DNA from 2 places in the Paenibacillus sp. FSL K6-3182 genome. Region 2 is predicted to be linked to the other one. Evidence: riboswitches for the same ligand, from Rfam matches in the RefSeq annotation. Region 2 holds a riboswitch; the other holds the start of a gene.
What was found. Region 2 has a riboswitch for ZMP and ZTP ahead of rpiB (ribose 5-phosphate isomerase B). Riboswitches for the same ligand answer to the same signal wherever they lie in the genome.

Region 1: another riboswitch for ZMP and ZTP. It lies ahead of MHH56_RS27865 (tetrahydrofolate dehydrogenase/cyclohydrolase catalytic domain-containing protein); the one in region 2 lies ahead of rpiB (ribose 5-phosphate isomerase B).

What each region holds. Positions count from the first base shown of each region.
Region 1 is NZ_CP150265.1:6,335,820-6,350,670, reverse strand. It holds gene MHH56_RS27875 (5'-nucleotidase C-terminal domain-containing protein) at 1-5,606, shown strand, start outside; gene MHH56_RS27870 (sugar-binding transcriptional regulator) at 5,778-6,734, shown strand; gene MHH56_RS27865 (tetrahydrofolate dehydrogenase/cyclohydrolase catalytic domain-containing protein) at 6,812-7,657, opposite strand; ZMP/ZTP riboswitch at 7,723-7,801, opposite strand; gene MHH56_RS27860 (ABC transporter ATP-binding protein) at 7,960-9,708, shown strand; gene MHH56_RS27855 (ABC transporter ATP-binding protein) at 9,712-11,451, shown strand; gene MHH56_RS27850 (hypothetical protein) at 11,524-11,802, shown strand; gene MHH56_RS27845 (YitT family protein) at 12,057-12,923, shown strand; gene MHH56_RS27840 (SLC45 family MFS transporter) at 12,983-14,185, opposite strand; gene MHH56_RS27835 (glycerophosphodiester phosphodiesterase) at 14,191-14,851, opposite strand, start outside.
Region 2 is NZ_CP150265.1:7,122,728-7,137,578, reverse strand. It holds gene MHH56_RS31210 (RNA polymerase sigma-70 factor) at 1-513, opposite strand, end outside; gene spoIIR (stage II sporulation protein R) at 698-1,465, shown strand; gene MHH56_RS31200 (L-threonylcarbamoyladenylate synthase) at 1,590-2,651, shown strand; gene MHH56_RS31195 (manganese efflux pump) at 2,775-3,335, shown strand; gene MHH56_RS31190 (low molecular weight protein arginine phosphatase) at 3,478-4,056, shown strand; ZMP/ZTP riboswitch at 4,140-4,220, shown strand; gene rpiB (ribose 5-phosphate isomerase B) at 4,319-4,777, shown strand; gene MHH56_RS31180 (TIGR01440 family protein) at 4,794-5,399, shown strand; gene glyA (serine hydroxymethyltransferase) at 5,498-6,745, shown strand; gene MHH56_RS31170 (peptide ABC transporter substrate-binding protein) at 7,467-9,149, shown strand; gene MHH56_RS31165 (ABC transporter permease) at 9,284-10,219, shown strand; gene MHH56_RS31160 (ABC transporter permease) at 10,216-11,139, shown strand; gene MHH56_RS31155 (ABC transporter ATP-binding protein) at 11,153-12,151, shown strand; gene MHH56_RS31150 (dipeptide ABC transporter ATP-binding protein) at 12,148-13,110, shown strand; gene MHH56_RS31145 (hypothetical protein) at 13,627-14,724, shown strand.

The DNA of each region.
Region 1 (14,851 bases), 790 kb from region 2:
TGACAAGCGATGTATCGACATTTACGTATAAAGTATTAGAAAATACAAATGGTATTGCCATTCATACAATTCAAGGTGAGACGCATAAATCGATCTATACCAATGTAAAGGTTTCGAATGTTACTGGTATTATTACTTCGGTCAGCGCGAATTCCTTCTACATGCAGGCACCTGATGAGAAGCAGGATGAAAATCCGAATACGTCCGAGGCTATTCAGGTGTACAAGCCTGCACATGGTCTATCTGTTAAGGATGAAGTATCAGTCACAGGTACTGTAGAGGAATTTGGAAACAGTCCATCTTTGACTGTAACGCAAATCAATGCAGCAACAATTACTAAGGTATCGAGCGATAACCAGCTTCCTAAAGCTACATTGGTAGGAACAGGCGGTCGAATCATTCCTAACCTGATCGATACCGACAGCTTCAGCAAGTTCAACCCAGAAAACGATGCAATTGATTTCTTCGAGAGTTTGGAGAGCATGCTCGTTGAAGTGAAAAATCCAACGATTACTGGACCTTACGCGAATGCGGTAACTCCAATTACGTTTGATAATGGTGCTAACAATCCAGTGAAAACCGCTGTAGGCGGAATTGTATTGCAAGGAAATGGTTTGTCTGCTATTGATAGCAGCTTGAATCCACAGAAGCTGTATGTAGGCGGATCAAAGCCAGCTGGTGCAGAGATTAAAACAGGCGATGCTTTTAACGGCAATATCGTTGGCGTAATTCAATACGCTGGTGATCTGTATAAACTGTTGCCTACACAAGCTTTGCCAACTATCGTACGCAGTATAAACGTCCAGAAGGTAACGAATATTGTACCGAACCCGGACAAGCTGACGATTGCTACATTTAATGTGGAAAACTTCAGCGCAGATCAAACAGCTAAAGCCGCAAAAATTGCTTCAATTATTGTAACGAATATGAAGCAGCCAGACATTATCGGTTTAATGGAAGTACAAGACAACGATGGTGAAAAGGATACCGAAAATACGGATGCTGACCAAAGCTTCAAAACGCTGATTGATGCGATTAAAGCAAAAGGCGGACCAACGTATTCTTATACAGATATTGCTCCTGAGAGAAATAAAGATGGCGGCGCTCCTGGCGGTAATATCCGTGTTGGTTTCTTGTATAAAGCCGACCGTGTAACGCTTGCTCAAGGAACGAAAGGCGATTACAAATCAACAATTAAGGTAGACGGAATTGGCGGATTGTCGCAAAACCCAGGGCGTATTGGCTCTGCAGATGCTTCCACATTTGCTTCATCTCGTAAACCGCTTGTAGCAGAATTTATGTTCAAAGGAAAACGAGTTGTTGCGATTGCGAACCATCTGAATTCAAAAGGTGGAGACGGCAAGCCTTGGGGTGATGTTCAGCCGGTTGTTCGCAGCAGCGAAGTGCAGCGCGCGAAGCAAGCGGAAGCTGTTAACAGCTTTGTGAAGGATTTGACAACGAAAGACCCTGAAGCAAGTGTAGTCGTGCTAGGCGACTTTAACGATTTCCAATTCTCTGGCACATTGAACAAAATTAAAGGCAATGAATTGACAAACCTTGTAGATACGCTGCCGGTTTCAGAACGTTACTCGTATATCTATGACGGTAACTCTCAAACGCTTGATCACATTCTCGTTGATAAAGCAAATGGGACAAAAGCAGAAATCGACGTAGTACATGTCAATGCTGATTTCTCTACAGAACAGGGCAGAGTGAGCGATCATGATCCGCTTCTTGCGCAGCTGGATCTGTCGGCTAAAAAAGTTGCTGAGTTTACCATGACGCTCATGCATACGAATGATACACATGCGAATTTGGCGAATGTTGCAAAGAGAGTTACTGCAGTTCAGCAGGTTCGTAATGAAACAGCTAATTCACTCCTTCTTGATGCTGGCGATGTATTCTCGGGCACTTTGTATTTTAATAAATACTTAGGCCAGGCAGATTTAACGTTTATGAATTTGATGAAATACAATGCGATGGTTTTCGGTAATCATGAGTTTGACAAAGAATTATCGGTGCTGGCGGATTTTGTGAAAAAAGCAAAATTCCCATTTGTTAGCTCCAACATTGATTTCGGCAAGGAGCCTGCACTTAACGGATTATTATCCGAGCAAGCGGCTGGTGAAGCGGCTCAGGATGGAAAGATTTATAATTCACTTATTCTTGAAGTAGGCGAGGACAAGACGAAAGTCGGCGTAATTGGCTTAACTACAGAGGATACGAAGTTTCTTGCGTCTCCGGGACAAAATATCATATTTAATGATTATATCGCTAAAGCGAAAGCAACCGTCAAAATGCTGCAAGATCAAGGCATTAACAAAATCATTGCTTTGACTCATCTTGGTCATGCATTCGATCTTCAATTGGCTGAGCAAGTAGCTGGAATTGATGTTATCGTAGGAGGTCACAGCCATACGAAAGTAGATGCTCCGAAGGTAGTCAAGACACATGGAGAGCCAACGCTAGTTGTACAGGCGGAGGAGTATAACAAATATTTGGGACGCTTGGATCTCAAATTCAATCAAGCAGGCGTACTGACTAAATGGGATGGCAAACTGCTCGATATTGCAACATTTGCTCCAGATCCGGTAGCGACTGAATTGCTTGATCCGTACACAAAGGGTATTGAAGCTATTAAACAACAGGTTATTGGTAAAACGAATGTATTTTTAGATGGAGGCAACCCGTCTGGTCGTGTTGCGGAAGTCAATCTTGGAAACATAATGACAGATGGAATGGTTTCTAAAGTGAAAAGCTTTGTTGACAGCAATCCAGATTTAAAGAAATTTGATGTAAAAGGCTTTGTGGCGATTCAAAATGGTGGCGGAATTCGTAAACCTATTCCGCTGAAAGCTATAGGCAAAGCGGATGGTGACATTACACTAGGAGAGCTTTTGGAAGTTATGCCATTCGGCAATAATCTTACATCACTTCGTATGACGGGTCAGGAAATTGTGGATGCGTTAGAGAATGGTGTAAGCGGAATTGAAACGGTTCAAGGTCGATTCCCACAAGTATCTGGCATGCGTTACTACTATGATTCCAAGAAGCAGCCAGAAGTACTAGATGCCAATGGACAGCTTGTAACTGCGGGTAAGCGTATAGCAAAGGTAGAAATTAAGAATGCTGACGGCAGCTACAGTGCTATTGATCTGAATGCTTATTATTTTGTAGCAACAAATTCTTTTATGGCTAATGGTGGTGACTTCTACCGCTCCATGAAACAAGCGAAGGATGACGGTCGTCAGTACGAGATGAACATCGTTGATTATGAGGTGTTTATCGAATATCTAACGAAAATTGGCACTATTAATATGGGGTTGGAAGGCCGTATTACAGATCTAAAAGGCGAGCCGCTTCCAGGCGAGAACGATCCATTCAAGCTAACGATTATGCATGTTAACGACACGCATGCTCACCTTGATTCGATTGCAAAACGATTTACAGCGATTAAAGAAATTCGTGCAGAAGTAAAAGACTCTATCTTGCTTGATGCAGGTGATGTATTCTCAGGTACGCTGTTCTTCAACAAATATCTTGGTCAAGCGGACTTGGAGTTTATGAATAAGATTGGTTATGACGCGATGGTATTCGGAAACCACGAATTCGATAAAGGTCCATCCGTTCTTGCTGATTTTATCAAAAAAGCGGAGTTCCCGTTTGTAAGCTCGAATATTGACTTCAGCAAGGAACCTGCAATGAACGGACTTGTGCCTGAGCAGGCAATCGGTAAACCAGCTGCGAAAGGTAAAATTTATGACGCAATTATACTGGATGAAGGCGGGCAAAAAATCGGCGTATTCGGCTTAACAACGGAGGATACAAAATTCCTTGCTTCGCCAGGAGATAATATTGTGTTTGAGGATTATATTAAGAAAGCTGAAGAAACGGTCAAAATGCTCCAAAAAGAAGGCATCAATAAAATTGTGGCATTGACGCATCTAGGAAATGAATTTGATAAAGTATTGGCTGAGAAGGTTACGGGCATCGACGTTATCGTCGGTGGACATAGCCACACGAAGGTTGACGCTCCGCTTGTATATCATGCTGCGGGAGAACCGACACTCGTTGTACAGGCAGAACAATATGGAAATTATTTGGGCCGCTTGGACCTCGAATTCAATAACAAAGGGATATTGACCGCATGGAATGGCAAGCTGCTTACAGTTAGCGGCTATGCAGCGGACCCGGAAGCTGTTGAAATGTTGAAGCCATACAGTGCGGGTGTTGCCGATATTCAGAAGCAAGTCATCGGTAAAACAAATGTGTTCCTGGATGGTGATCGTAATTCTGTACGGTCAAAAGAAACCAACTTAGGAAACTTGATCACAGACGGAATGGTCTCCAAAGTAAAAAGCTTCGTAAACAGCAACGAGGCATTAAAGCAACTGGATGTAAAAGGTTATGTTGGCATTCAGAATGGCGGAGGTATTCGCGAATCAATTAAGAAAACCGCTGAGGGTAAAGTAGATGGAGACATCATGATGGGTGAATTGCTTACGGTGATGCCTTTCGGAAACAACCTTACGGCGCTTCGTATGACAGGCCAAGAAATTATTGCTGCGCTTGAGAACGGTGTAAGTGGAATCAAAACCGGAGAAGGCCGCTTCCCGCAAGTATCGGGCATGCGCTTCTACTACGATTCCAATAGAAAACCTGAAATATTGGATGCAGACGGAAAGCTTAAGCAGGCTGGCGAACGCATTACGAAGGTTGAAATCAAAAACGCAGACGGCAGCTACAGCGCAATTGATTTGAATGCTTATTATTTTGTAGCAACAAACTCATTTATGGCTAATGGCGGCGATTTCTATCGCTCGATGAAGCAAGCTAAAGATGCTGGACGTCAGCACGAAATGAACATTGTTGACTACGAGGTATTCTTGGAGTATATCAATCAATTAGGTACGATTAATGCAACGACAGAAGGACGTATTGTTGATGTGAATGTTGTAGTTCCAACACCTACTCCAACACCAACAACACCGCCAGTGACAACACCGACGCCGACACCAACGCCAACACCGACGACACCGCCGGTGACGACACCATCCATCACATTTAGTGATGTACGCGGCCACTGGGCGGCAGATGCTATTGCGAAGGCAGTGGAAATTGGGTTTGTTAATGGGTATGGAGACGGTACGTTCCACCCTGGAGACACAGCAACAAGAGCACAATTTATTACAATGGTAGGCAGAGCGCTGAAGCTTGAATCGTCGACAAGCAAGCTGGACTTTGCAGATGCGGGTCAAGTTCCTGCATGGGCACGCTCCTTCTTTGCACAGCTTATCGAGGATAAGGTCATTGCAGGCTACGAGGATAATACGCTTCGACCATCAAGTGAATTAACAAGAACGGAAATGACCGTAATTCTTGTTCGCGCACTAGGCATTAAAGTTGATCCGAAGGCGAAGCCGACGTTTGCTGATTTGAGTGACATTCCTGTATGGGCACGTCCTTATATCGCTGCGGCACAAGCCGAAGGACTAGTAGCAGGCATGGGCGGCAATAAATTTGCACCTAAGAAAAATGCAACAAGAGCAGATGTGGTTACACTGATTTTGTCCGCACTAGAGTATGAAGGAAGAAACGGAATTTAATTAAGCAAAAGCGTCCCATTCCACTTGTTATGAGTGGGGTGGGACGTTTTTTTTAGTAAGATTTGTTGTTTTCATACAAAGAAGGCGACACTTCATTTGAAACCTATGTTAAATTAGAGGGAGTAGATACCGTTTGCATTTCTAGACATAAATAGAAAGAGTGAAACTTGGATGGCTGATGATCGACTGGATGATAAGCTTAGCAAAATGATTGATGTAGCAAGGCTGTATTATGAACTGGATTATAATCAGGAAGAAATCGCCCAGAAGCTGGGGGTATCGCGCCCTACGATATCAAGATTTTTACAGCAGGCGAAGGATGAGGGGTACGTTCAAATAAAAATCGTACATCCGAACGAAAACAATTTTGTTCTGGCGAATCGTTTGGAAGCGAAGTTTGGGCTGAAAAAAGCGGTTATCGTTTCTGTGCCGCAGTATGAGGACAGCATCGTAAAGAGGTATATTGGCGAAGCGGCAGCGAACTATTTATACGATACGGTAAAAGATGGCGATATCATTGCGACAACGTGGGGAACGACGCTCTTTCAAATGGCTTCTCAGCTTAAGGATAAGCCGGTTCGCGACGTTAAGGTCGTACAGCTCAACGGCGGGGTTAGCCATTCGGAAACGAATACATACGCTTATGAAATTGTTCATTTATTCGGCAAGGCTTTTCATACGATACCTTACTTTATTCCGCTGCCGGCGCTTGTTGACCATGAGGTTGTCAAGCGGACGATTGAATCGGATCGCCATATCCGCAATATTTTGGAGCTAGGGAAGCTTTCTAATATTGCCGTTGTAACCGTGGGAGCACCTACGGATGATTCAGTATTAATTAGAGCCAATTATTTCACAGATTCCGATCTGGAAATTATACGAGAGAAGGCAGCTGGCGATATATGCTCACGCTATATCGATATTACAGGTAATATTTGTTCAACACTCATGAACCAGCGCACGATTGGAATCAGTCTTGATGAACTGAAGCGCAAGGACCAGTCAATACTTGTGGCAGGCGGAGCGAAGAAGGTAGATGGCATTTATGGCGCGCTGCGCGGCGGCTACACGAATGTACTCATTACCGATCAGTTTACTGCGAGGTATTTATTAGAACGGGATGTGTAAACATCCTATAGAACAAACGAGGGGATCTTAGCTGCAAGGCAGCAAATAAGATCCCCTCGTTTTTCTTCCTATATCTTTTAATGAAGTGCAAATCGCTCAGCGGAGTCAACTGTATGCTTCAGAAGCGTGGCGATCGTAACAGGACCTACACCTGCTGGCACAGGGGTGATCGCACTTGCTTTTGCTAGGCATGCTTCGTAGTCAACGTCCCCAATATTCCCTTTATTGTACCCTGCATCAAGCACTACAGCGCCATCGCGAATCCATTCGCCTTGAATAAAGCTTGGTTTGCCGACTGCAGCAACAACGATATCGGCAAGGCGCAATAGCTCCGCTACATTTTCTGTTTTGGAATGACAGGTTGTTACGGTTGCATTGCGGTTCAGCAGCATCTGAGAAACGGGTTTGCCGAGAATCGGGCTTCGTCCAACGACGACGGCATGTTTGCCTTCAACCTTGATTCCATAGTAATCAAGAATAGCCATAATAGCAGCAGGGGTACATGACGGATACTGGGCATAACCAAATGCATTTTGAGCAAAACCTAACGCGGTTACACCATCAACATCCTTATGGATACTAATCGCTTCAAAGGCAGCACGTTCATCAATTTGATGCGGTACGGGGTGCTGCAAGAGGATGCCGTGAATAAGCGGGTCTGCATTAAGCTGCAAAATAACATCAATCAAATCATCTGTGGAGATGTTTTTGTTCAAATGAATACGTTTGGAATCAATGCCAAGCCGCTTGCATGCATTTCCCTTCATTCGAACGTAGGTTTCAGAGGCTGGGTCATCGCCCACTAGTATTGTCGCTAAGCATGGAATGATTCCCCGCTTGCTAAGAGTCTCAACTCTTGCTTTTAGCTGCTCTTTAATTGCATCGGCCACAATGGCTCCATCCAAAATCAGTTTTTCCGTCATCTTCTACCTCAGCCCCTTATAAATAGATGTTAAAAAAGCATAAAAAGGCAAGGGGTATGTCCCCTTACCTTTGCCCAGGCGTACGGCTAATGATCTGTGCGCTTCCTCATGGTTGCCCATGTTCCGCCAGTTACGCACAGCTTTTTATTGGTATTTTGATTTTAACAGGTGGAAAGTTCAAAAGCGAGTCATCCAACGTTATTTTATGATTATTTAGGTGTAGAAACGAGAGGATGGATGCTATAATTACTTTATCAAGAGGGAGCGGGTCGCGCTGCCCTCTTTATTGCAGTTTGCGTAAAATGATGGGAGATAGAGGTGGTAAGTTGTTAAAGCTCACTAGATTTTTGAGGAAATATTGGCTGAGTGCTGTGCTGGCACCGTTGTTTATGCTGCTAGAGGTGTTCATGGATTTGCTGCAGCCGCAATTCATGGCGAGCATTGTGAATGATGGTATTATAGCGGGGGATCTCACAGCAATCGCGAGCACCGCGCCCAAAATGCTGATCGCCGCATTAATCGGACTAATAGCAGGTGTCGGCTGCACGGTGTTCTCGACGATAGCATCACAAAACTTTGGGGCTGATCTCAGGCAGGAGCTGTTTCAAAAAATCCAGTCGCTCTCGCTTCGATCGCTTGACCGTTTTGGTTCAGGCTCTATCGTGACGAGACTGACGGGTGATGTCACACAAATTCAGAGCTTAGTATTGCTGCTGCTGCGCGTATTTGCACGCAGTTCATTCATTATTATCGGCAGTCTGGTCATGGCTTTTGTAATAAGCCCGCGCCTGTCTATTATTTTGCTCGCAATGATACCCTTATTAGCTCTCTTCCTCATCATTACAACTCGGATTACCGTTCCTTTGTTTTCAATGATGCAGCACCGGCTTGATCAAGTGAATACCGTGATGCAAGAAAATTTGTCCGGTATCCGCGTTGTGAAAGCATTTGTAAGGTCCGATTACGAGGAAGAACGTTTTAATGAAACAAACTCAAATCTACTGCATGCCAGTCTAAAAGCAGCTAAGATCGTTGCGCTTAATACGCCGCTTGTGTCGATCATTCTTAATTTTAGTATTGTAGCTGCATTATGGTATGGGGGAATGCTCACTGAGCACGGTGCGCTGTCGGTGGGCAGTCTCGCCGCCTTTTTAACTTATATTACACAGCTTCTCTTCTCTACTCTAGGACTTGGAAATCAATTGATTGCAATCTCTCGGGCCAAGGCTTCTGCTGACCGCATCAACGAGATATTGGAGGTACCGGCAGATAAATGGACAGCTGAACGAAAAGCTAACGAGCAGTCCAAGAAAATACAGGCTGGCAGAATTACGTTTGACCATGTGAGTTTCAGCTATGAAGGCTCGGAGAAAAACATACTTCACGATATAGATCTGGATATAGAGCCGGGCGAGACGATTGGGATCGTAGGGATAAACGGTTCAGGAAAATCAACGCTGGTCAGCCTCATTCCAAGGTTTTATGAAGCGACAGAGGGAATGATTCGCATTGATTCCCATCCGATTAACGAGATCGCTTCTGTAGAGCTGCATGGCCAAATCGGAATGGTGCTTCAGCAGGCGCATCTGTTCAGTGGAACCATTCGTGAAAATATCAGCTATGGCAAACCGGATGCGAGTCAGGATGAAATAGAGGCAGCAGCCAAGGCAGCTGAGGCTCATGCATTCATTATGAAGCTGGAGAATGGCTACGATACGCTGCTTGGCCAGCGCGGGGTCAATCTGTCCGGCGGCCAAAAGCAGCGGTTGTCCATTGCGCGGACGTTGCTGCTGAAACCCAAAATTGTCATCCTTGATGATTGTACAAGCGCGGTTGATCTGAGAACGGATTTACTCATACGCAAATCGTTGCAAGAGATTATGAAGAGCAGCACTTGTCTTATCATTGGTCAGCGAATTGCATCCGTACAGCAGGCAAATCGGATTATTGTGCTTGAGGATGGAAGAATTACTGCAATTGGCACGCATCAGGAGCTTCTTGAACAAAGCAAGCTATACCAGAAAATGGCCTTTTCCCAGCAAGGAGCTTGATAGATGAATCATACGCTAACGACATTAAGAAGAATAGGAACTTATTTGCTTCATGGCCGCGCTAGATTGCTAGCGGTTATTGCATTAACGATAGTTGCCGCAGGACTTACGCTCGCCGGTCCATATTTTTTGGGCAAAGCTTTGGATGATTATATTGTAGCGAAGCGATACGATGGGCTGCTTTCTATTTGTTTGCTTATGCTTGGCATATACGCGGCTGGCAGCTTAGTCAGCTGGCTTCAAGCCATTTATTTAGCTGATGTATCGCAGCGAACCGTATGGAGTCTTCGCAAGGAATTATTTAATCATTTGCAAAAGCTGCCTATTCCGTTTTTTGCGAGTAAAAATCACGGTGAACTCATGAGTCGTACGACGAATGACATTGACAATGTTACGAATACGCTGAACCAAAGCTTAATTCAGATCATCTCAAGCGTCATTATGCTCATAGGCTCGTTCGCGATGATGCTTTTCTTAAATGTGTGGCTAACGCTTGTAGCACTCATTGTTATTCCGGTCATTGTTTTGGTAACGAAACGAATTGCGAAGGTAACACAGCGTCAGTTCAAAGGACAGCAGCAGGAGCTTGGCGGGCTTAATGGGTTTATCGAGGAGACGGTATCGGGACAGAAGGTCGTAGCCCTGTTTCATCAAGAGGAGCGAATGGCTGAGCAGTTCAGCGCCGCTAATGCCAAGCTGAAGAAAGTCGGAACCAAAGCCCAAATTTATTCGGGTACGATGGGCCCGTTCATGAACATGTTTGGTCATATCAGCTATTTGATCATTGCAGGTGTCGGCGGCTGGCTGGCGATTCACGGCCACGCAACAGTGGGCGTCATCATAAGCTTTCTCGGTTATTCCAAGCAATTCTCCGGCCCTTTGAACGAGGTCGCCAATCAATACAATATGATTCAGTCGGGGGTAGCAGGCGCGGAGCGGGTATTTGAGATGATGGATATTCCATCAGAATATGAAGAACCCGAGTCTGTGAAAGAAATGGAATCGATTGGCGGTAAGGTAGAGTTTCGCGATGTGCGGTTTGAATATAACGACGGAACGGCAGCGCTTAATAACATCTCCTTTATTGCTAAGCCGGGAGAGACCGTTGCGCTGGTCGGTCCAACTGGAGCGGGCAAGACTACGATCATTAATCTAATTGGGCGATTCTATGAGATCAAGGACGGTCAAATACTGATTGATGACGAAGACATTTGCACGATAGACAAAAACAGCTTGCGTAAACAGCTTGGCATCGTACTCCAGGATGCCCATTTGTTCTCGGGTACCATTCGTGAGAATATCCGCTATGGCAAGCTGGATGCTACCGATGAAGAGGTCGAGGAGGCGGCTGTCCAAGCGAATGCGAATAGCTTCATCACGAAGCTTCCGCTAGGCTATGAGACCGAATTGACAGCGGAAGGCGGGAACATAAGTCACGGGCAGCGCCAGCTTATCACGATTGCTCGTGCTATTCTTGGAGACCCTGCGCTGCTTATACTCGATGAAGCAACGAGCAGTGTAGATACACTGGCTGAGCTTCAAATTCAAGAAGCGATGAAGAAGCTGCTTAGCGGTAGAACGAGCTTCGTTATTGCGCACCGACTCAGTACCATTCGAAATGCGGATACCATTCTATTTATTAAAGATGGTGAAATTGCTGAACGCGGTACACATGATGAGCTGCTCGCGAAAAAAGGCTTGTATGATCAACTGCATGGCAGTCAATTTTTACAGCAAGTTTAGACATGCGGTCTCATAAAGGTCATATGAATGTGGTACAATGAGACGAGCGATACAATTAGGAGATGACAGACGATGAGTGAGCAATTGAATGAGCAAGAACTTTTACAGTATATAGCAAACGAAACGAACGCGGATGAGAAGCTGATTAAGCTTGTATTAAAGCATGAGCAAGCGTTCATCAGCAGCGCGAAGGAAGATAAAAATGGCGAGGTAGATATTGACGGCGACGAGCTCGTAGATTATGTACTGAGCCGTCCTGATGTAAAGTCCAATGAGCTGGTCGTGGAATCAATCTTGGACGCAGAAATGGATTATTTGATGGACAAAGGCCTTGCAGGTTACGTAGACTAATTTGTGAGCATAAATGTAAGTCTATGAAGGACTGCTTCCAAGCGCATGTTGGCTGAAGCAGTTCTTCTTGTGTTGGAAAGTTTATAATATTTTTGTAAACACTAGCTGAAAATAGATGTTTTGCACGGTTATTGCGACGGAATAAGGACAGGATAGTACAGCATATGTTCTAAACGAGGTACATGCGTTTTTGAAAAAAATGCTTTTTTATGCTAAAGTTATAGGATGAAATCGGGAAAACGGAGGATGGGCAGTTGGCAAAAACGCATAAGGGGTTATCATCTTTAGAAATTTTTAAGCGGTTTATTTTTATCTCGATTGGTTCGATTCTAATGGGCGTCGCACTCGAATTGTTTCTCGTTCCGAATAATGTAATCGATGGTGGCATTGCCGGTATATCGATTATGTTGGCGCACCTCACATCGCTTCCACTCGGCGTGTTCTTGTTCGCAGTAAACGTACCATTCCTAATTCTTGGATACAAACAAATTGGGAAAACGTTTGCGATCTCAACCCTTTATGGCATTATCGTCATGTCGATCACGACATCATTGCTCCATCACGTTGAAGCATTTACAGAAGAAAAGCTGCTCGCTGTTTTGTTCGGTGGTCTTATTCTCGGTGCAGGAGTTGGTCTTGCGATACGTTTCGGCGGTTCACTGGATGGCGTAGAAATTGTATCGATTCTAATTTCGAAGAAAATGCGTATGCCAGTCGGACAAATTATCATGATATTTAACGTTATTATTTTTGTAATTGCGGGATTTGTGTTTGAATGGGATTCAGCCATGTACTCGATGTTTACATATTATATAGCGATTAAATTAATTGATATCGTTGTGGAAGGTCTCGATGAGTCGAAATCGGTAACGATTATTTCTTCTGAATATGATGAGGTATCGCAAGCGATTATTGACCGTTTAGGTCGTACAACGACATTGATCCAAGCGCGCGGCGGCTATTCGAAGGATGAAACGCAAATGATCTATTGCGTCGTATCCCGACTTGAACTTGCGAAGCTCAAAGCTATCGTGCAATCCATCGATGAGAATGCCTTTATTGCTATCGAGCATGTATCCGACGTCATGGGCGGCGGATTCAGCAAAGGCAGCATCCACTAAGTTATAACAATAAAATCCGGCTGCGACGTCAGAAGTCGCGCAGCCGGATTTTTTTTATATTATAAGCTTGTCGAAATAGAAGGATCATTCACAGGCCTAACAAGCCCCTTGTCTTTTACACATAGCAGGAACAAGAGCGCAATAACCATGCCTCCTGATGAGAAATAGAACAGCACGGAATATCCAAGCAGATCAATCAAGCCGCCCATGAGCGGCGGTGAAGCGATAGCAGCAAGTGAAGAGATTAAGTAATAGATGCCTGTCCGTGTACCGATGCTTTGCTCTTTGCCGAGCGAAACGATAAACGGATAGGAATTGATATTGATCATCGCCCAGCAGATGCCTCCGATAATAAGCAAGGTACGAAGCGGGAGCAGCGCGTCTGCGAAGGAGATCGCTGCAAAAATAACGATGAGGCCAATAACCCCTAATGTGATAATAAGCTTTTTACCGAAGCGGTTGCCAAGCAATCCGCTTGGAATGGCGGCAGCTACAAAAGCGAGTGAGAAGAAGGCGAGCGAGAATGATGATTGGCCTTCGGTCAGCTGTAAGTGCTTTGTGCCGTACAGAGTAAAGAAGGCTTCAACCCCTTGATAGGAAAGAAACCAGAAGAAAATTGCGCCAAGCAAAAAGATCGTAGGACGGTTCCATTGTTCTTTGAACGATATTTTTGTTTTCTCCTCAGCAGGCGAGTAAGAGAGTGCATCACGTTTTTCTTTTATGTTATTCAAGAGAATGACTAAACAAATGAGCGTTAAAATGGATGCAACTAGAAAAGGGAGTGAGTGATGTTTCTCATATAGAAACGAGCCTCCTGCGAAAGCAATAATGGAGCCGATGCCGCCCATGAAGTTAATAATGCCATTTGCTTTTGTACGCTTGCTGTCATGAGTGATGTCGGGCATAAGCGCGACAGTCGGGGAGCGGTACAAACTCATCGACAGATTCATAAGCACCATAAACAATACGAGCGTGAGCAGGCTTGTGTGCCAAGGGATGAGCGCACCGAACAAGGCTGCAAGTGGCATGCCGATGAGCAAATAGGGCATTCTTCGGCCAAGGCGCGTGTTTGTACGATCACTGCGGCTTCCAATCCATGGCTGCAAAAAAAGAGCAAAGTAATTATCGATCGTCATCATGAATCCAATCAGCGCCGTACTCGTCAAAAACTTATCGAGAAAAAAGGGGACGAATGCGTTGTAAAGCGCCCATGTAATGCTGATGCTAAAAAAACCGAACCCGAGCAGCCATGTTTTTTTCATACCGCTTATGCCCCTCTCCTTAATAGCACCTCAGCCAATCGATCAGGATAATCCGTAATGATGCCGTCTACACCTGCGTCAATGAGTCGCTCCATCTCTTCCGCATCATTAACCGTAAACGGATGGTAGGCAATGCCATGTGCAGCGGCGGAAGCTGTCCATTCTGGCGTTACAGCGTATTTGAAAGGATGCAGTGCATCAGCCTGAAGCGTCGCTGCATATTCCCAAGGACGATAAAGCCCTTCCATATACAGAACACCGGTACGAATTTCAGGTGCCAGCTGCTTGCAGAGCGACAGCGAATAATGATTGAAGCTGGATAGGATGATGCGATCAACCATTCCGAAGGCTCGAACCATGTCAATTACCTTTTGCTCCAAACCTGGATACTGGATGATACCGTTTTTAAGTTCGATATTTAAAATGATATCCGTATGACGGAGAAGCTCAAGAAGCTGCTCTAAAAGTGGAACTCGTTCGGCTTGGAAGGCGGGGTTAAACCAGCTGCCAGCATCGAGTGACATAAGCTCCTCGTATGCTGTATCCTTTACAAGCCTGTTCAAGCCGGTTGTCCGCATTAGTGATTCATCATGAATGATAACCATTTGGTCGTCCTTCGTTAGTTGAACATCAATTTCGATGCCAGTAGCACCTAGCTCAATGGCT
Region 2 (14,851 bases):
GGCTTTATCCGTGTTTATGGGTAGCATCGATCTATCTTCCTGAAGCTTCTCTTTGGCTCGGCTGTATATTTTACGACAGTTTGCTGTCGTTTTATGTAAGCAGGAAGCAATATCCTCATAATCGTATTGAAGTGATTCTCTTAAAATAAACACTGCCCGTTCAACGGCTGTAAGCTGCTCAAGCATGACAAGCAGCGCGTAGGAAATCTCTTCATGCTCCGCATAAATTTCAGCAGGGTCTTGTTTTACGGTGCTGACGTCTGGTTCGGGCAGCCATTGTCCAACATATACTTCTTTTCTTTTGCGCGCGGATTGGCTGAGATTGATCGAGCGGTTAGTGAGCATCCGAACGAGATAGGACTTCTCATTTTTAATTTCACTAGGGTCCAAAAGGCTGTAGTCTGCAAACACATCCTGGACCAAATCCTCGGCCTCGCTGAATGTGCCAAGCATCCGATAAGCAATGGAATGGAGCAACGGCCGATACGCTGCATAAGTTTTTTGAAAATCCATTTTTCATCCATCCTTCTCATTTATTGAAAATATTATAACTTGCTAGAAGAGCGTCTGCGATAAGATAAAAAATAGATAGATTGATAGGTTTATATATTAAGCATAACGGACATAATGACGGATAGATACGTTCCGGAACGCAAGCAGACGCACTGACGGGTGCGACGAGAGGAGCTTGTGTTATATGTCCAGCCATTATTCTATTCATTCCTATTCCAATATTTCTAAATCCGCTCATTCTAATTCGGGTAAGGCTAATAAATTTGTTTATCGCAAATCATATGGTTTTATTATTTTTGCACTTATCATTTTAATTATGAGCTGGGAAGCTCAGCAAATGGATGCTGCGGTTGCAGGCGGAGAAATTCCGCAGGAAGCCATTCGCCTTCGTATTTTAGCCAATTCCGATAATCCTGCTGATCAAGTCGTGAAACGTCTTGTCCGGGATGAAATCGTTAAAGCGATGAATAGCTGGGTGACAGGACCTCAGACGATTGAGGAAGCACGTCAGACGATTCTCGCAAATATGCCTGAAATTGAACGCATTACAGCGGAAGTGCTAAAGAGCCGCGGCTTTGAATATGGCTCGTCCGCAGAGCTTGGAATGGTACCGTTCCCGACAAAAATGTACGGCAATCAAGTTTACCCCGCTGGCGACTATGAAGCCCTTCGTATTACACTTGGCGAAGGCGGCGGACAAAATTGGTGGTGCGTATTGTTCCCTCCGTTATGTTTTATCGACGCTGTAAGCGGTGAAGCATCAGCAGCATCAGCTGGAGCAGAGACAGAGCAAGCGTCAGTAGTGAAATCGGAAACTGCAGCGGCTAAGACAGCTTCCTTAGCAGCAGCTCCGGCAGATACTCCTTCCCAAGGCGAAGCGCCGGAAGCAAAATTTTTTATTTGGGAAATGATCGAATCTTTTATCAATTGGATTAAATCATTGTTTTCATAAGAAACGACAGCTGCACCTTTGAATGTATTGGTGCAGTTGTCGTTTCTGCTTGTTTGCGGGTGCTTATGCTATAATAACGAATGAATGAACAATTTCAATTAAGAGCAAGGATTGAAGGATAGAGATGACTAAAACAAATGTATGGCGCGTAAAGCAGGCTCATGATTCTCAGCTGCGTGAACAATTATCGGAAGCTGCCAGCCAATTAAGAGAAGGCGGTATTATTGCTTTCCCTACAGAGACGGTTTATGGGCTTGGCGCGGATGCTCGCAGCTCAGCGGCGGTTGAGCGGATATTCACCGCAAAGGGACGTCCATCGGACAACCCTCTCATTGTGCATATTGCGGGTCGCAAGCAGTTAGATGAGCTGGTGCTGCCGTATTCTGAGCTGGCTTCATCGTTGATGGAACAGTTTTGGCCAGGACCACTTACCATTGTACTGCCCGTTCGTGAGGATGCGTTATCGCCGCTCGTAACGGCAGGACTGTCTACCGTTGGTATTCGAATACCGGATCATAGAACAGCGCTTGCGCTCCTTGAGATCGCAGATTGTCCAATTGCTGCACCAAGTGCCAATCGTTCTGGAAGGCCAAGCCCAACACTTGCTGAGCATGTGCTGGAGGATCTGGATGGGCGGATCGATGGTCTTGTTGATGACGGTGCAACAGGCGTTGGCCTGGAATCTACTGTAATTGAGCTTGCTGGCGAGCATGGCATTCGTATTTTACGGCCAGGCGGCATTACGCGCGAAGCGCTTCAAGAAGCGGCACCCCATGCGTTGATTGATAGTGCCTCGATAGAAGAACCGGAGTCGGCTCCGCGATCGCCAGGCATGAAATATACTCATTATGCGCCACAAGGGGAGCTTGAGCTTGTGCAAGGCCAATTTGAAGCTGTCGCAGCGTATATTGGAGATCAAGTAGAAGCTGCAAAGAAGCGCGGCGAGGTAACTGGCGTACTTGCTTTCGAAGAGAGATTGAATTGCTACGATGCAGATCATGTTTTCTCATTAGGCAGCGAGGCGGAGCTTGGCACAGCAGCCCATCAGCTTTATGCGGCATTGCGAGATTTTGACGGGGCAGGCGCTCAGCGTATTTGGGCAGAAGGCTGCACGGAGCATGGCATCGGCGCTGCGCTGATGAATCGGTTAGCCAAAGCGGCTGGAAACCGAATTATTCGTGTATAGAAAGCACTGTAAGGGGAACGATCATTTTTGAAGCAAAATTAGCTTGAAACCGCACTAGTATGTTTGTCCTCATGTCCGCATATGTTTGGTAAAGACTACAAGCGGACATGGGGGAGATAGGCTGTGATTGAAGCACAATTACAAGCTGGACAGTTTTTGACGCTGCTTATTATTGCGGTGGCACTCAGTCTAGACGCATTTTCTCTGGGACTCGGAATAGGGCTCAAAGGCATAAGGCTGCGAGATGTTTTGAAGCTTGGCATTGTAATTGCATTGTTTCATATGATCATGCCGCTGGCAGGTATTTTCACAGGTCAATACGTCGGCTCCTTGCTTGGGGATGTAGCCACGACTGCGGCAGGCATTTTGCTAGTGCTGCTCGGCGGACATATGATTTATAGCTCGCTGCGCGGCGAGGCGGTTCAATCTTTTGACCATAAATCTTTATGGGGCTTGCTCGTTCTGTCGCTTAGCGTCAGTATCGACTCGTTCTCGGTAGGCATTACACTTGGGATGTTCGCTGCAAACATGTTGATGACGGTTTTACTTATCGGTCTGCTCGGCGGGCTGATGTCGATATGCGGTTTAATGCTGGGGCGTAAAGTCAGCGGTCAGCTTGGCGAATATGGAGAGGCCATAGGCGGAGGAATTTTGTTCGTGTTCGGCATCTTGTTTATCTTTTAGAATATAAGTAAGAAAGCAGAACAATATTTCAGTCTTATTTTAAATTTCAAGTCAAAGCTGATTTAGCATCTAAGGAACGCTGCAAGTGTTTTCGCTTAATCGTTGAACAGCTTGGAATAACGTGCAAAAAGGAGTTGGCAGTGTGAAACGTATTTTATTTGTATGTACAGGCAATACATGCCGCTCACCGATGGCAGAGGCTATGCTTCGCCGAATGGCTGCTCTGAGAGGGATCACCGTAGCCGTTCGCTCCGCAGGCATATCTACTATTGATGGACTGCCCGTGTCAGCTCATGCGGTGGAGACGCTTAGGCAACGGGACATCGAGCATAAGAGCACGTCGCTGGCGCTGACGAGCGAGGCGGTTGGTTGGGCTGATATTATTTTGACAATGACGGTAAATCATAAGCGTGGTTTGCTGCAATGGCATCCCGAAGCGGTCGACAAAATCTATACGTTAAAGGAATATGCAAATCAAGACGCGCAAGTGCTCGCGGATATTGAGGAGCTGGAGCAGCTCTATACAGAGCTTCATATGAAGCAGGCGCTTGGCCAACAGCTGACGACTGGCGAGAGAAGACGATTGCTTGAGCTGGAGCGTCGCATACCAAGCTTTGACATCGTTGATCCTTTCGGAGGCTCGCTTGCTATATACAGCAGCAGTGCTAACGAAATAGAGGACGCGCTCGTCAAGCTGCTGGACAAGCTTGCCAAAAGATAAGTATTTAGGGTTGCAGAAGTCATTTTTGCTCCCATTCGATTGATTTTTATAGCTGTATAAGATATAATAAAATGACAATATACGGTTTCCGATGTAACTGGCGACGGAAGTGGGTAACCACGGTGGAGCATCGGAATATACGGCCGGTCGCCTGGGCAAAGAGCAGCATGCTAATAAGCATGTCTTGCTCTTTTTTCGTCTTTTTGGGCAAAAATAGGTATACTAGCACTGTGATGTTTCATTTCTAAGGAGGTCTTTTGCGTTGAAAATTGCTATTGGTGCTGACCATGCAGGTTATCGTTTGAAGGATGAAGTTGTACCGTTTCTTCAATCGCTTGGTCATGAAATTGAAGATCTTGGTTGCAACTGTGACCAATCCGTCGATTATCCGGACTATGCATTGCCCGTATGCGACCTTGTTACGAGCGGCAAAGCAGAGCGCGGTATACTCATTTGTGGAACAGGTATCGGCATGTCGATTGCGGCTAATAAAGTACGCGGCATCCGCTGTGCGCTTGTGAATGATATGTTCTCAGCCAAAGCCACTCGGGAGCATAATGATACAAATGTTTTGGCGCTTGGGGAACGAGTGATCGGTCCTGGAGTGGCACTCGAAATTATTCGCATATGGCTTGAAACGCCGTTCTCAAATGGAGAACGTCATGTCGGTCGTGTTAGTAAAGTGAAACAAATTGAAGAACAGTACAGCAGCCAGTCCTAATTAGGGGGCATTCGCAATGAACGTAGACGAAAACGTACAGCTAGGAAGCATTGCAGAACAGGTTGAGCAAATTGTTAGGGAACTGGCAGCGGCAGGCAAGCTTGGTATGAGTCAGCTGCTAGTAATCGGTGTAAGTACTAGTGAGGTGCTTGGTCATCGCATTGGCACTTCGGGAACCATTGAAACGGCTGCACAAATTTACGCAGGCGTTGAAGCGGTTCGCAGCGAAGTTGGCTTTATTCCCGTTTATCAATGCTGTGAGCATCTGAATCGCGCGCTTGTCATTGATCAACCTTCCGCAGAACGATTGGGGCTTGATATTGTAGGTGCAGTGCCAGTGCCTAAAGCGGGCGGCTCCATGGCAGCCTATGCCTATCGTCAGCTGAAGGAGCCTTGTTTGGTGGAAACGGTGCAGGCGCATGCGGGCATCGATATTGGTGATACGTTTATCGGTATGCATTTGAAGCGGGTGGCTGTTCCCGTTCGTCCGACGATTCGTGAAATTGGCGGAGCGCATGTCACGATGGCTATCACAAGGCCAAAGTTAATAGGCGGCTCCCGAGCAGTATACGAGCTCAGCGAGAATATAACGGCGGAGCAATCTGCTGGAACTTGCGAATAGTTGATTTATAGCCATAATTTTTTGATTTTCAGCGTCTAAAGGACACCGAAGACGTTTTTGCTTGATAAAGGTTATCTAATTTGAGGAGGAATTTAATCATGGAAAATTTGCGCAAACAAGACCCAGAAGTATTGAAAGCTCTAGGACTAGAACTTACTCGTCAACGTGACAATATCGAGCTTATCGCATCCGAGAACATCGTTAGCGAAGCGGTATTGGAAGCTATGGGAAGCGTTTTGACGAACAAATATGCAGAAGGTTACCCAAGCAAACGTTTCTATGGCGGTTGTGAGCATGTTGACATCGTAGAGGATATTGCCCGCAACCGTGCGAAAGAGCTTTTTGGCGCTGAGCATGCGAACGTGCAACCACACTCCGGCGCACAAGCGAACATGGCTGTTTACCTTGCAGCTTTGCAGCCTGGCGACACTGTGCTTGGTATGAATCTAGCACATGGCGGACATTTGACACACGGCAGCCCTGTTAATGCATCTGGATTGCTTTATAACTTTGTTGCATATGGTGTACAAGAAGATTCCTTCACTATTGATTATGAAGAAGTTCGCAAGCTTGCTTTCAAGCACCGTCCTCGTTTGATCGTTGCGGGCGCAAGTGCGTATCCGCGCACAATCGATTTCGAGAAGCTTGGCAAAATTGCTAATGATGTAGGCGCATTGTTTATGGTTGATATGGCTCACATCGCTGGTTTGGTTGCTGCAGGCCTTCACCCGAGCCCAGTGCCTCATGCGCATTTTGTAACAACTACAACGCACAAAACCCTTCGCGGACCTCGCGGTGGTATGATCCTTTGTCGTCAACCTTGGGCTGCTGCGATTGATAAAGCAGTTTTCCCAGGCTCGCAAGGCGGTCCTTTGATGCATATTATCGCTGCTAAAGCAGTAGCTTTCGGCGAGGCGCTTCAACCTGAATTCAAGCAATACGCAACACAAGTTGTTAAGAACGCTAAAGTTCTTTCGGAAGAGCTTGTTGCAAAAGGCTTTAATATCGTATCTGGCGGAACAGACAATCACTTGATGCTGCTCGACACGCGCAACCTGAACATTACAGGAAAAGTAGCAGAACATGTGCTTGATGAAGTAGGCATTACGGTTAACAAAAATGCCATTCCGTTTGATCCAACAAGCCCGTTTGTAACATCCGGTATTCGTATTGGTACTCCTGCAGCGACAGCTCGCGGCATGGAAGAGAACGCAATGAAGGTTATTGCTGAGGTTATTGCACTTGTGCTTAACAGCCCTCAAGATCAAGAGGTGCTCTCCAAAGCGCGCGGCATGGTTCGTGATCTTACGGCACAATACCCACTTTACCCTGGCATGACTTACTAATCATAAATATATTATTAATTAAAAAAGACCTATTTGTGCATATGCATGAATAGGTCTTTTTTTGATTATATGCCGTGCATAAACAATATATCTAAAAAAAATAATAAAGTTAAAAGCCGCTTGGAATAAATGAGCAAACGTCAATGTTGAAATGAAAAAACGTTCATTTTGCACGACCGAAAAATAATAATTAAATATAATGGTCGTTATTATTTGTGTTATAGTATAAATACGAAAAAAACACATTATATATTTGTGGAATATATATGTAGTTTAAAATAATATGGAAATATAAAGGATTTTCAATTTAATCTGTATTTTTAAGTATTAGTGCTATTTTTGTAAATAAATGACTGTAAAAATATTAAAGTGAAATATTATTAAAATAATTAACTGAATAAACGCTGTACAGCATTAACGCAACAGAATAATTAATTGAATAAACGCGTTAATGTGTTAAAGAACAGTGTATAAAAGTAATTATAAACAAAAATTTACAGCTTACATATTCTTGATAAATAATTAACATGGTTGTATAGTGAAATTTATTATTATATTTAAACTCATTGTTTAAATGGGGAAAATGTTTAGCATTGCTCAAGAGGATACGTATATTTGCATTGGACAAGCTAGAAGAAGATGCAAACGTTTGTGTACAAAGCGAGTAAGTTGGACGATTTTGCCATGTTGAACTGAGCAGAAAAAAAACGGGAGGATTACAATGAGAACAAGAAAGTCTGCTTTATCATTTATTGCTGCTTTACTCATTCTTGCTATTGTCGCTGTTGGTTGTACGCCTAAAGAAGAAACAGGCAACAACGGTGCTACGAACGGCGCAACAAACGGCGCTACAAATGGAGGAGCATCCGAAGCGAAAGTTTTCAGAATGAACATTCACTCTGAGCCTTCGACACTTGACCCGGCACTTATGGAAGACAACGTATCAGGTACACTTGCAACTGGTATCTACGAGGGTCTTACTCGTAAAAACGAGAATGGTGAATCCATTCCTGCAACAGCTGAAAGCTGGGTAAAATCAGAAGACGGCAAAACCTACACATTTAAAATCCGCAAAGACGCAAAATGGAGTAACGGCGACCCTGTTACTGCAAATGACTACGAATTCTCTTGGAAGCGCGCGCTTGATCCAGCTGTAGGTTCAACTTACGCGTACCAATTCTACTACATCGTTGGCGCACAAGATTATAACGAAGGCAAAACGACAAACACAGACGCTGTGGGTATCAAAGCTCTTGATGCTCAAACGCTTGAAGTTAAACTCGTTTCACCTACACCATACTTCTTGAGCCTTACATCATTCTATGTTTACAACCCTGTTCATCCTTCTGTGAAGGACAACGAGGCTTGGGCTGCTGATGCTAAAACAATCATCGGTAACGGTCCTTTCAAAATGAGCGAATGGCAGCACAATACTTCCATTAAGCTTGTTCCTAACGAAAACTACTACGATAAAGCACAAGTGAAATTTGCAGGCGTTGACTTCACAATGATCGCTGAATCTGCAACTGAGCTTGCTAACTACGAGACAGGCAAACTTGATTACACGGGTAAACCAACTGGTGAAATCCCAGCTGAGCAAATTCCGGTTCTAAAAGAATCTAAAAAAGACGAGATCGTTACTAAAGGTATCGCAAGCTCGTACTACTACCAATTCAACACAGAAGAAGTTCCTTTCAACAACGTAAAAGTACGTAAAGCACTTGCAATGGCGATTGATCGTCAAGCAATCGTTGAGAGCGTAACAATGGCCGGCGAAGTTCCTTCGTTTGGTTTTGTACCACCAGGCATCATCGGTTTGAAAGAAGATTACCGTAACGAAGTAAAAGATGATTTCTTCACTGAAAATGTTGACGAAGCAAAAACATTGCTTGCTGAAGGTCTAGCTGAGCTTAAGCTTGCTAAGTTCCCTAAAGTAACATTGACGTTCAACACAAGCGACGGCCACAAGAAAATTGCTGAAGCAATCGTTGAAATGTGGCGTCAAAACCTTGGTATCGAAGTTGGTATCGAGAACCAAGAGTTTGCTGTTCTATTGAAAAACCGTACTGCAATGAACTATCAAATCGCTCGCGCAGGTTGGGGAGCTGACTACAACGATCCAATGACTTACTTGGATATGTTCGTAACTGGCGGCGGTCAAAATAATACTGGTTTTGCTTCACCTGAATACGACGCTTTGATCAAAAAAGCGAATGCAAGCGGAGATCAAGCTGAACGTATTGCGGCTATGACTGAGGCAGAAAAAATTCTTATGGAATACATGCCGATCATGCCAATTTACTACTACAGCAACGTTTACATGCTTAAACCTGGATTCAAGAACATCTTCTTGGACTACAAAGGGGACATCGACTACACTAGAGGTTTCTACGAAGCGAAATAGTCGTCCTTCCAGCACCTGAAGCTAGGGATATATGCGGGGTGTCCGCATATATCCCTTTCTTGTTGACAGATTCAGGCTTTATCACTTTTTAGCATTACTTCTTGTTTATATTCTGTAAGGAGGTGTCCATTGCGTTGATAAAATATGTATCCAAGAAGTTTCTGTCCATGTTTGTCTCGTTGTTTGTTCTTGCGTCCGCTACGTTCTTTCTTATGAAAATTATCCCGGGCGATCCCTTCATTAGGGAGAAGGCTATTCCTGAGAAAATAAGGGAGCACCTCTTGCAAATGTACGGCCTTGATCAGCCGGTATGGAAACAATACTTGATGTATTTGAACAATTTGCTTCATGGCGACTTAGGGATGTCAATGAAGCAGCAATATATGTCCGTTACTCGCATTATTAAAGAAAGCTTTATTTACTCTGCGCAAATCGGCCTTTTTGCTGTTATTGTGTCGCTAGCATTAGGTTTGATTCTGGGCATCGTTGCAGCTCTTAATCATCGTAAATTTTTGGATAGCTTCACGATTGTTATTGCAGTGCTTGGGGTATCGATTCCCAACTTTTTGGCAGCATCAATTTTACAGTTCGTCCTAGGCAGCAAGCTGCGTTGGCTCAATGTATCGGGACTTAACGATCCTACAGATTTTATTATGCCTGTTCTTGCGCTTTCGTTTCTTCCAGCTGCATTTATCGCGCGTCTGACGCGCTCAACGATGCTAGAAGTACTATCCGCTGATTACATTAAGACCGCTCGTGCTAAAGGTCTCAGCGGCCGCATTATTTTGGTTCGTCATGCTCTACGCAATGCTATTTTGCCAGTAGTAACTTATATCGGACCGATGACCGCTAACATTATTACCGGTTCTGTCGTTGTCGAACAAATTTTTGGTATAGGTGGAATTGGGAAATATTTTGTACAAAGTATTACTAACCGCGACTATACGCTCATAATGGGGCTTACTTTATTTTATGGAATTATCCTGATGGTTGCGCGTTTCTTGACTGACGTTGCTTATGGCTTTGTCGATCCGCGTATCAAGCTAACAAGAGGAGGCGGAAAAGGATGAAGGATAAGACCTTTACGCCGGATCAATTCGCGAAGCTGAACAAAGATGAGAAGCACACGGAAGTAGTTGTTCGTGAGAGCATCTCGGCATGGAAAGATGCTTGGCTGCGTCTGCGTTCCAACAAAATAGCGATGTTCAGCTTAATTGTGCTGCTTATCGTCACCCTTATGGCGATTTTTGGCCCGATCATATCAGAGCAGGATTTTCAAACGAATCACTTGAAGGAAAAGAACCTGAATCCTAACGCTACCTATTGGTTTGGTACAGACGATCTTGGGCGGGATCTCTTCACCCGTACTTGGATGGGGGCAGGGATATCTCTGCAGGTTGGTATATATGCTGCACTCGCAGACTTGGTTCTTGGTGTAATTATCGGTGGAATTATGGGTTACTTCGGCGGTCGTGTCGATGAGATATTGAACCGTTTCTGTGAAGTTCTATACTCCATTCCAAGCATGCTTATTATCATTCTTTTGATTGTCATATTAGAGCCGAGCATGTTCACGATCGTGCTTGCGCTTAGTATAACCGGTTGGATCAGTATGGCTTGGATTGTGCGCGGCCAGATCATGCAGCTCAAAAATCAAGAATACGTTATGGCTGCTCAAGCGCTCGGCGCAAGCACTCCACGTATTCTATTCAGACATCTTATTCCTAACGCAATGGGTCCGATTATCGTAACGTTGACACTTACTGTTCCAAGTGCGATCTTCGCAGAGGCATTCCTCAGCTTCTTGGGACTAGGTGTTCAATCCCCGGCTGCGTCTTTGGGTACGATGATAAATGATGCAATTAAAGCATGGACACTGTATCCGTGGAGAATGATTTTCCCAGCAGCAGTTATAAGCGTTACGATGCTTTGCTTTAATATTTTTGGCGATGGTCTGAGAGATGCGCTTGATCCGAAAATGAAGAAGTAGGAGGTGGTCAATGATGGAGAAATTACTTGAAGTAAAAGACCTTCGTGTTAATTTCAAAGTTCGAGGCGGTATCGTTAAAGCGGTTCGCGGTGTGAATTTTCACGTCAACAAAGGCGAGGCAGTAGCCATCGTTGGGGAGTCCGGTTGCGGCAAAAGTGTAACTGCACAATCGCTCATGCGTTTGATTCCATCGCCTCCGGCCGATACTAAAGGATCGATTATGTTTAAAGGCCAAGAAATTTTGAAAATGTCCAATAATCAAATGGAGGACATTCGTGGTAAAGAGATGGGGATGATCTTTCAGGATCCAATGACCTCTCTTAACCCTACGCTAACGATTGGCCGTCAAATTACAGAGGGACTAATCAAGCATCAAGGAATAAGCGGTGCAAAAGCGACAGCACGTGCGATTGAGATGCTTGATCTTGTAGGTATTCCGAACCCTGCATCACGAGTTAATCAATACCCGCATCAGTTCTCTGGAGGCATGCGTCAACGGGCGATGATTGCTATCGCGCTTGCATGCAACCCATCGCTTCTTATTGCGGATGAGCCAACAACGGCACTAGACGTTACAATTCAAGCGCAAATTATGCGAGTCATGAAGGACTTGCAGCAAAAGCTTGGCACTTCTATTATTCTTATTACGCATGATTTAGGCGTTGTAGCAGATATGTGTGACCGTGTTATCGTTATGTATGCAGGCAAGGTTGTGGAAACCGGTACGAAATGGGAGATTTTCAAAAACCCTAAGCATCCTTATACAAGAGGTTTGCTGCGCTCCCTTCCTCGTCTTGACCAGAAGAAGGAAGAGCCGTTGGTACCGATTTACGGTATGCCGCCGGATTTGATTAAGCCGCCGACGGGCTGCAGCTTCTGTGCTCGCTGTGATGAAGCCATGCGGGTTTGCGTGGACAATGATCCCGAATTGCTCCCAGTGGATGGCAATGAGAATCATGAGTCGGCATGCTGGCTAGCACATCCTTATGCAAATCGGGAGGTGTCAGTATGAGTGCGCCATTAATTGAAATTAATAATTTGCGTAAATCATTTAATTTAGGCGGAGGAGCGACGCTCCACGCTGTTAATGATATATCTTTCTCCATCAAAAAAGGAGAAACGGTCGGCGTAGTTGGTGAGTCCGGTTGCGGAAAATCAACAGCTGGTCGTACTATTATGCGGCTGTATGAACCAACTAGCGGCGGTGTTAACTTCGACGGGCAAGATATTTATAAGTTGAAGGGCCCTAAGCTAAAAGAGCTTCGCCGTGATATGCAAATGATATTCCAAGATCCTTACGCATCATTAAACCCGCGTATGACGGTTATGGACATCATCGGAGAAGCGCTCGATATTCACAAGCTTGTTGCAAGCAAAAAAGAACGCAAGCACAGAGTTGAGAACCTGCTGGATGTCGTAGGTCTTAATCCAGACCATGCTACAAGGTATCCGCATGAATTTTCTGGCGGTCAAAGACAGCGTATTGGTATTGCACGCGCGCTTGCTGTTGATCCGCGCTTCATCATTGCAGATGAGCCGATCTCAGCGCTCGACGTATCTATCCAAGCGCAAGTTGTTAACTTGATGATGGATCTACAGCGCAAGATGGGTTTGACTTACTTGTTTATCGCGCATGATTTATCCATGGTTAAGCATATAAGCGATCGTGTAGCGGTTATGTATCTTGGTAAAATCGTTGAGCTCGCAGAGAGCAGCGAGCTGTACGCGAATCCTGCTCACCCTTACACAAGGGCTTTGCTTTCGGCTATTCCGATTCCAGACCCGGAGATTGAAGCTACCCGTGAGCGTATTGTACTGACTGGTGATTTGCCAAGCCCAATCAATCCGCCTACAGGCTGCCAGTTCCATACGCGTTGTCCGATTGCGACAAACAAATGCAAGGTGGATGAGCCAGCTCTACTTGAAGTGAGAAAAGGGCATTTTGCTGCTTGTCACTATGCGTCAGTTTAATCATTATCAATTATCTAGCATAAAGCTAGTTGTGAATAAGTTTTTGAAAAAAGATGGAGCAAGGATGATTCCTGCTTCATCTTTTTTTGCTTTTAGTAGGTTGTGCACAAAAATGTTGATAACATGTGGACAAATGTGGATAACTCATATCAAAAATGTGGATAGTTTATCATTTAAACGTTTTTTCAATAAATAATTTATTATTTTTATACTGATTGTGGATAGAAGTTTACAAAATGACTTCAAGGCCCACTATATAAGTTTGAGGAGAGCGGCTTCGCCGTGTGTAAGTGCAAGATGCAGGATCGTAGAGCGGTTGTACTGGACATTGGGGGGTTAACTGAGGGAAACCCTTCCGTATCATGAAGTAGGCATACAGGGCAGTACAGCGCTGTTTAAAGGCTTCTATTCAGAAGAGAGCCTCGATTTTATGTGTGACCTTCATTATCCTGATGACCCGTGCGATTAGGAGATGTGTTAATATATGGGTAAGACGAACCGACGTGGAGGGTTAGGATGGATCAAGTGGTAACGATATTGATTATTGTAGTTTTGGTTATTGTTGTATTAAGTGCACTATCAAAATCGAATAGTTCAAACAGCAAGGCTAAATCAGGCGGCAGAGGCAGAGAATATGCTGGCCGTACCAATGCGTTTACACCTTGGCCAAATGCCGAGCTGCCGACTGCACTTGGCGTGCCGTATGGGCACCCTGCGAGAACTGCGGCGGAACGCTTGGAGTCCGCGCTAGGTATCGATTTTGAGAGCCGAGTGAAGGACAGGGTATTAAAGGAATTCCCAAAAATATCAGATAAAGAATGGAATTGGACCTGGTTTGAGCTGAAGCGATATTTTCTTATGTGCGGCATCATGCGCAGTGTTCCTATGTATAGCAAGCAGGTTGATGCGGTATGGCATGAAATGCTTATGTTCACGAGGGAGTATGAACAGTTTTGCATGAAATTCTCCGGTGCAATGATTCATCATGCGCCTCATGCGCCGGGTGCGCAGCCGCTCCCGGGAGAAAGAGCGATGTTCGACTGGGCTTATGGCGAGCTGTTTGGACAGGCGCCGGTTAGCGGCAGAATATGGGGAGCCTTTTACCGAACGCAAATGTCGGAACAGAGGCTGGAGGAGCTTGATAGCTGGAGTACAGAAGAGCTGCGCAAGCAATGGTTTAACGTGAGTACGACAGAGAGACACTCTGATTTGAAAGCGACAGCTAACTACATGATAGACAGAGCCAAATCTCAGCTTTTGGCTGCTGGAAAGGGCAAAGCGCCTTACGGGAAAGAGCCTAGCTCCGCGAGCAGCTATGGGTATGATCCTGTTTTAGGAGCAACCGGCCTATTATCAGGCCTTCTCATTTATAATTCAATATCGCACCCGAATGATTTTGCCCAGCAGATGGATCAAGCTCAAAATGAAGAGGAACGTAAAGCGAATGGAAGCGGCGATACCACTTATGCTTGCAGCGGCTCATCCGACGATGGAAGAGATGACCATTCGTGTGGAAGTGACGGCGGTGATAGCGGATCAGGCGGGGATTCCTCCTGCGGAAGCGGTGGAGACGGCGGTGGATCATCCTGCGGCGGCGGAGGCTGCAGCAGTTAAAAGGAATATACTTACAGCGGCCTGTGACTCCTAATTTTAGAATCACTGGCCTTTATTTGCGAAAACACAAAACTCAAGATGCAAGGGCTTGTTTACAATGCTATAATATACGGGATTGTGTGAAGAC